Regions from separate parts of the Blautia sp. DFI.6.71 genome, predicted to be linked through region 1. Evidence: predicted binding sites of a transcription regulator. Region 1 holds the regulator's gene; the other holds the start of a gene.

Region 1 (3,675 bases):
GCTGTCTGCATCGATCAGCCCATTGATGATCTTTAACATGGTGGTTTTGCCTGTGCCGTTATTGCCAATCAGGGCTACACGTTCTCCACGTTTGATCTCAAAGGAGATGTCACTGAAAAGTGTCTGTCCGGGAAAAGATTTGGAAAGACTTTCCACAGTAAGGACATCATTTCCGCTGACAAATCTTGGTTCCAGGGAAATGCGCATCTGATTCTGAATCTCCTGTGGTTTATCAATGCGCTGGACTTTATCCAGCATTTTCTCGCGGCTTTCCGCACGTTTGATGGATTTCTCGCGGTTAAAGGATTTCAGCTTGGCAATGACTGCTTCCTGATGTTTGATATCCCGCTGCTGGTTCAGGTAGGCTTTGTACTGGGCGTCACGCAACTGGGCTTTTTTCAGGGCATAGGCAGAATAGTTGCCACTGTACATACGCATATTTCCTGCTTCGATTTCCACAACTTTTGTTACGACTTTGTCAAGAAAGTAACGGTCGTGGGATACGATAAATACAGCACCCGGGTAATTCAGAAGATAGGTTTCCAGCCAGGAAATACTCTCCATATCCAGATGGTTGGTAGGCTCATCCAGAAGAAGAATGTCAGGGCTGGCAAGAAGCAGTTTACCCAGAGCTACGCGGGTTTTCTGGCCGCCTGAAAGAGTTTCTATCTGGCGTTCGAAATCTTCTTCTGTGAAACCAAGACCTTTTAATACACCCATGATCTCACTTTTGTAAGCGTAACCATTTTCCAGTTCAAACTGGTGACTCAGTCTTGTGTAAGTATTCATCAGGCTGTCCAGAGCATCTCCGGTGGTGGTTTTCATTTCCTGTTCCAGAGAGCGCAGACGGTTCTCCATATCAATAATGTGCTGTTTGGTGGAAATCAGTTCTTCGTAAATGGTATGATGGCCATGAATGTCCTGATACTGGGCAAGGTAGCCGATATTTTTATCTTTGGCAAGTACCACGTTTCCTGAATCCGGGGAGAGCTCATGCATAATGATTCGCAGCAGAGTCGTCTTGCCTGCACCGTTATTGCCGATGAGAGCTGCCTTTTCGCGGTCTTCTATATGGAAACTGGCATCCTTGAGAATGATTTTTTCGCCAAAGGATTTACAGATATTCTGACATGATAAAATCATAGGAATTCCTCCGTTTGTAATTTGTCCGCGTACTATTATAATCGAAAATGCCTGTTTTTGAAAGCATTTTAAGAGATTTTGTCCAGGGAAAAGAAGGCATCGGATAGATGTATGGAAGAAAATATGATATTCCGGGGAATTTTTCAGAATGAAATTGATAAAAAAATACAGAAATATTTGGTCAAAAAGTACAAATTTAATTTGACAATAAAATAACATCTGGGTATAATTGACATAGATAAGCTAAGGAGGGAAAATTTGTGGAAGCTAAGGAAATTTCGAAAGCGGTAATCAAGCGTCTGCCGCGGTACTACCGCTACCTCGGTGAATTGATGGAGGAGAATGTAGAGCGTATATCTTCAAATGATCTTAGCAAGAAGATGCATGTGACGGCTTCCCAGATTCGTCAGGACTTAAATAATTTCGGTGGTTTTGGTCAGCAGGGTTACGGCTATAATGTACGCTATTTGTATACAGAAATCGGTAAAATCCTTGGGCTGGATACTGTACATCCGATGATTATTCTGGGTGCCGGTAATCTGGGACAGGCATTGGCCAATTATGTGGATTTTGAAAAGCGCGGATTTAAGCTGGTTGGTATTTTTGACGTCAATCCTGTACTTGAGGGGATTGCAGTTCGTGGAATTGAGATTCAGATGTTGAGCGATCTTCCTTTGTTTCTGAAGGAGAATGAGGTTGAGATTGCAATCCTGACTCTTCCTAAAAACAAAGCCAAAGAGATGGCAAAGATTTTAATTGATAATGGAATTAAGGCAATCTGGAATTTTGCACATATTGATCTGGATGCCCCGGAGGATGTAATGGTAGAGAACGTACATCTTTCAGAGAGTCTTATGACTTTGTCCTATAACCTGAGTGAGTACAGAAAGGAACATGAAGGAATGTAAGGGATAACTGTGAAACACAAGGCTGTGGTCATCTGATCACAGCTTTTGTCTTGTATGTAAATGTGTTATTGTAAACAGGAGGTGAACAGATGAGAGAGATTGTAACTGCTGTTGAGATGAAAGAACTGGACCATAATACGATTCAGAAAGCCGGGATATCGTCTCCGGTACTTATGGAGAGGGCGGCATTAAAGACGGTTGAGGAGATTGTACAGAGATTAAAGAATAAAGAAAAAGAGAAAATCCTTGTGGTCTGCGGAACCGGCAACAATGGCGGAGACGGATTGGCGATTGCCAGACTGCTTCAGTTGAGAGGAGTCAGAACCTGGTATTATATTGCGGGTAAGGAAGAGAAAATGACTGCTGAAACTGCCGGACAGCTTAAAACAGCAGAATATTATCAGGTGCCCCGGGTGCATAACCTGGATCCGGATGAATATACTACTATAGTAGATGCCATCTTTGGGGTTGGACTGAGCAGACCTGTAGAGGGAAAATATGCAGAGCTTATCAGTACAATGAACCGGGCATCTGCGTATAAAGTAGCTGTGGATATTCCATCCGGGATTGACTCAGACACCGGATTTGAGAAGGGAATTGCATTCCGGGCAGATCTTACGGTTACCTTTGCTTTTCGCAAAAGAGGGCTGTGTTTTTATCCCGGACGCATGTATGGCGGTGAGATCGTTGTTACGGATATCGGAATCTATTCCATACCCGGAAAGAAAATCTGTATGCATCATCTGGAACGTGAAGATTTGAAAATGCTTCCGGAGAGAGTTCCCTATGGAAATAAAGGAACCTTCGGTAAGGTTCTTCTTATAGCTGGCAGCGAAGGAATGTGCGGAGCTGCATATCTGAGTGCAGCAGCTGCTCTGAAAAGCTCTGCGGGAATGGTGAGAATTCAGACCGTGGAGGCCAACAGGATTCCGTTGCAGACACTGTTGCCGGAAGCCATGATCACCTGTGATTTTGATGAGAAAAAAAACCAGGCAATGCTTGACTGGTGTGATGTGCTTGTGATAGGACCAGGTCTTGGAACCGGAGCGCAGAGCAGGGAAAGAGCTCAGTGGTTTCTGGCGAAGGCAGCTGAGTGTAAAAAAACAGTAATTCTGGATGCAGATGGCCTGAATCTTCTGTCAGTCCATGACAACTGGAAGCGTTTTATCGGGGAACATGTGATCCTGACACCTCATATTGGTGAGATGAGTCGTCTGTGCGGAAAAGAAATCGGTAAGATCCAGGATTGTCTGGCACAGACCGCAGCTGATTATGCAAAGGAGTCTGGAGCGGTTTGCGTTCTGAAGGATGCCTGTACTGTGGTGGCAGATGCTTTTGGAGATATGTATTTGAACATTTCGGGTAATGCAGGAATGGCTACAGCGGGAAGTGGAGATGTGTTAAGCGGTGTGCTTGCCGGTATACAGTGTATGTATCTGGCAGCAGAAAAGAAATTTTCTCCTGTTATGCTGGCTGCACTTGGTGTATATGTGCATGGGCTGGCAGGTGATCTGGCTGCTGAAACAGTAGGGCAGCGAGGGATGACCGCAGGAGATATCATCTGTTTTCTGCCGGAAATACTAAGATAGGATATTCATTTTGAGGCAGTAAATCTGTGAAACAA
Region 2 (3,675 bases), on a different contig from region 1:
GAAGCACTTCGTAAATTGTATGTAGAGGATATGCCTCTTGTAGTCATCATTGACTCAGAAGGTAATAATCTGTACGAGATGGGAAAAGCAGAATATCTCAAAGAACACGGAGATAAGTAATTCTGCAGATACATAAAAAAATAACTTCCATATGCTGTAGACATACAGTATATGGAAGTTGCTTTATATAGCCAAAATTATATATATATTGTATCCAATATATAAAAATCATATATACAATAATATGAATTATATCTTTTACATTTGACCTATAAACGTATAACATGATAATCAGGGTCAAAAAGGGACCCGCCAAACATGAGAAAGCAGCGATTTACGCAGTAAAGCAGCGGATTTCGAATGTTTGAAAATAAACGGTAAAAGAATAAAGGCAGTTATCCGTACAGGAGATAACTGCAAATAAACTTGAACGGGGAAAATCATGAAAGATCATAATCAACACGAAATACAAATGTCGGAAGCCTTTTTAAACAGTGCATTCCTGGCACTGTCAGGAGGTTTTCAGGATGCTTACACCTATAATGCAAGAAACGAAGTATTCTGTAATGCACAGACAGGAAACGTCGTTCTTATGAGCCAGCACTTTATGGCAGGAGAACTGACAGCAGGACTGGGATACTTCTTTCCTATTATTTTCTTTGCACTGGGCGTATGGGTTGCGGAGAAAATACAGGCAAATTATAAATATGCGCAGAAGCTCCACTGGAGACAGGGTGTTCTGCTGGCAGAAATCCTGATCTTATTTACAGTAGGTTTCCTGCCAACCGAATACAATATGCTGGCAAATGCCATGGCATCTTTCGCCTGTGCAATGCAGGTACAGTCCTTCCGCAAGGTAAACGGATATTCCTATGCAAGTACTATGTGTATCGGTAATTTGCGCAGTGGTACAGCTGCGTTGTCAGTTTATTTTCGTGAAAAAAAATCAAAACAGCTAAAACAGGCGATGTATTATTTTGGAATCATCCTTATGTTTGCCTTGGGTGCCGGCATTGGTGGAAATCTGTCCATACGCTATGGAATCAGAATGATCTGGGTTTCCTGTGGATTCCTTATGATCAGCTTTCTGTTGATGTTTATAGAAAAATATAAGCATTTCCATGAGGAACATGAAACTAAATAATGCAGCCATTTCCAGAAAGGTCATTGAGAAGAAGATAATATTCTTTTCAATGATCTTTTTTGTTTTGATATTGCTATTAAATTAACAACCCTGTTAAAGAAATTGCTTTTCATTTATATACATTTATGAATACTATACATCTATAACAAATTGTTATAAATTAATTTCAGAAAATTTCAAAAATGATATTGTGCAAAACAACTATATAATGTATAATATCAACAGCACATATGTTGAAAATAACTAAAGCTGCGTGGGAATCGATATATCGGTACTATATTAAAACCGATGTATCAAAATTACTATTTAAGGAGGGAACCGAATGTTAGACCAGTCTTATTACAGAAAAGCGGATGAGATCATCGAGCACTACGGACGTACAGCAGCATCGCTGATTCCGATCATGCAGGATATTCAGGCGGAATATCGTTACCTGCCGGGAGAATTGCTGACTTATGTAGCGAAAGAAATCGGAGTAAAAGAAGCCAAGGCCTACAGTGTAGCCACATTCTATGAGAATTTTTCTTTTGAGCCGAAAGGGAAATATGTCATTAAAGTGTGTGACGGAACAGCCTGTCATGTGAGAAAATCCATGCCTGTAAAAGAGGCTTTGATGAAGGAACTTGGACTGAGCAACAAGAAACACACTACAGATGACATGCTTTTTACCGTAGAAACAGTATCCTGTCTGGGTGCATGTGGACTTGCCCCCACACTGACTGTCAATGATGAAGTACATCCGAAGATGACTCCTGAGAAAGCTGTAGAACTTTTGAATAAACTGAGAGGAGAGTGCGTATGAGTATTAAGAGTAAAGAAGACCTGTTAAATAAGCAGGCTGAAGTAAATGAGCAGATTAAATCTTATACCTGCCGCGTTCTTGTCTGTTCAGGTACCGGATGTATCGCATCCGGAGCGCAGAAGATTTATGAAGAGATGTCAGTACTCTGTGAGAGAATTGATGGAGTAACAGTTGAAATGCAGAAGGATGTGCCTCATGTAGGCGTGATCAAGACAGGGTGCCAGGGATTATGTGAACTTGGACCTCTGATGAGAATTGAGCCATATGATTATCAGTATGTTCACGTACAGCCGGAAGACTGTAAGGAAATTGTGGAGAGAACTATATTGGAAGGGAAACCTGTAGAGAGACTGTTTTATCGCGATAATAATACAGTCTGTCCACATCCTGATGATATTCCTTTCTTAAATCAACAGACACGTATCGTTCTTGAAAACTGTGGAAAAATCGATGCGGAATCTATCGAAGAGTATATTGCTGTGGGAGGCTATCAGGCACTTGCAAAAGTGATGGGAAGCATGTCCCCGCAGGAAGTTATTGATGAAGTAACTAAATCCGGGCTTCGCGGTCGTGGCGGTGCAGGATTCCCAGCAGGCAAGAAATGGTCTCAGGTTGCACGCCAGGCAGAGAAAACCCGCTATGTTGTATGTAATGGTGATGAGGGTGATCCCGGTGCATTTATGGATGGTTCCGTCATGGAAGGTGATCCATATAAGATGATCGAAGGTATGACTATTGCAGCCTACGCAGTCGGTGCGGAGAATGGATATATTTATGTTCGTGCAGAGTATCCTCTTTCTGTAAAGAGACTTAGGATGGCGATTGAACAGGCAGAAAAATATGGCCTGTTAGGTGATAATATTTTAAATTCCGGTGTAAACTTCCATTTACATATCAACAGAGGTGCCGGAGCTTTCGTATGTGGAGAAGGTTCGGCACTTACCGCATCTATCGAGGGTAACAGAGGTATGCCTCGTGTAAAACCGCCCCGTACAGTAGAGAAAGGTCTGTGGGGTAAGCCTACAGTTCTTAATAATGTAGAAACCTATGCTAATGTACCGAAGATTATTCTTCAGGGAGCAGACTGGTTCCGCACCATCGGTACAGAGGGAAGCCCCGGAACTAAAACCTTCTCACTGACCGGTTCTATCGAGAATACCGGTCTGATAGAGGTTCCTATGGGAACCACACTCCGCCACATTATCTATGATATCGGTGGTGGCTTAAAGAGTGGCGCCGCATTTAAAGGTGTCCAGATCGGCGGTCCGTCCGGCGGATGTCTGATCCTTGACCAGCTGGATGCACCTCTTGATTTTGATTCTGTCAAAAAATTAGATGCGATTATGGGATCCGGTGGTCTGGTAGTTATGGACGAGAATACCTGTATGGTTGAGGTTGCCAGATTCTTTATGAACTTCACCCAGCGTGAGAGCTGCGGTAAATGTGTACCGTGCCGTGAGGGTACCAAACGTATGCTGGAGATCCTGGAGAGGATCGTAGATGGCAAGGGTGAGATGTCCGATCTGGACGAGCTGGAAGAGCTTGCAAATATGGTTCAGAACATGGCTCTGTGCGGACTTGGCAAGAGTGCACCTCTTCCTGTTATCAGTACTCTCAAACGCTTCCGCGATGAATATGAGGAACATATCCGCGATAAGAAATGCCGTGCAAAAGTATGTACTGCTCTTCGTCAGTTCCACATCAACCCTGAGTTCTGTATTGGCTGCGG

The links. Region 1 encodes Rex, which represses fermentation and respiration genes when NADH is low (regulators of the CRP and FNR family bind a similar motif). Its sites were predicted from a motif close to ATTGTTAANTANTTAACAAT; they were not measured.
Region 2: LJE12_RS02470 (complex I 24 kDa subunit family protein) is a predicted target of Rex. The motif match lies at 1,214-1,233, and genes of this name have one in related genera.

The regions. Positions count from the first base shown of each region.
Region 1 covers NZ_JAJDMJ010000015.1:7,144-10,818, forward strand. The annotation lists gene LJE12_RS08375 (ABC-F family ATP-binding cassette domain-containing protein) at 1-1,143, opposite strand, end outside; gene LJE12_RS08380 (redox-sensing transcriptional repressor Rex) at 1,404-2,051, shown strand; gene LJE12_RS08385 (NAD(P)H-hydrate dehydratase) at 2,141-3,640, shown strand.
Region 2 covers NZ_JAJDMJ010000002.1:163,174-166,848, reverse strand. The annotation lists gene LJE12_RS02480 (Fe-S-containing hydro-lyase) at 1-120, shown strand, start outside; gene LJE12_RS02475 (YoaK family protein) at 443-1,144, shown strand; gene LJE12_RS02470 (complex I 24 kDa subunit family protein) at 1,467-1,946, shown strand; gene LJE12_RS02465 (NADH-quinone oxidoreductase subunit NuoF) at 1,943-3,675, shown strand, end outside.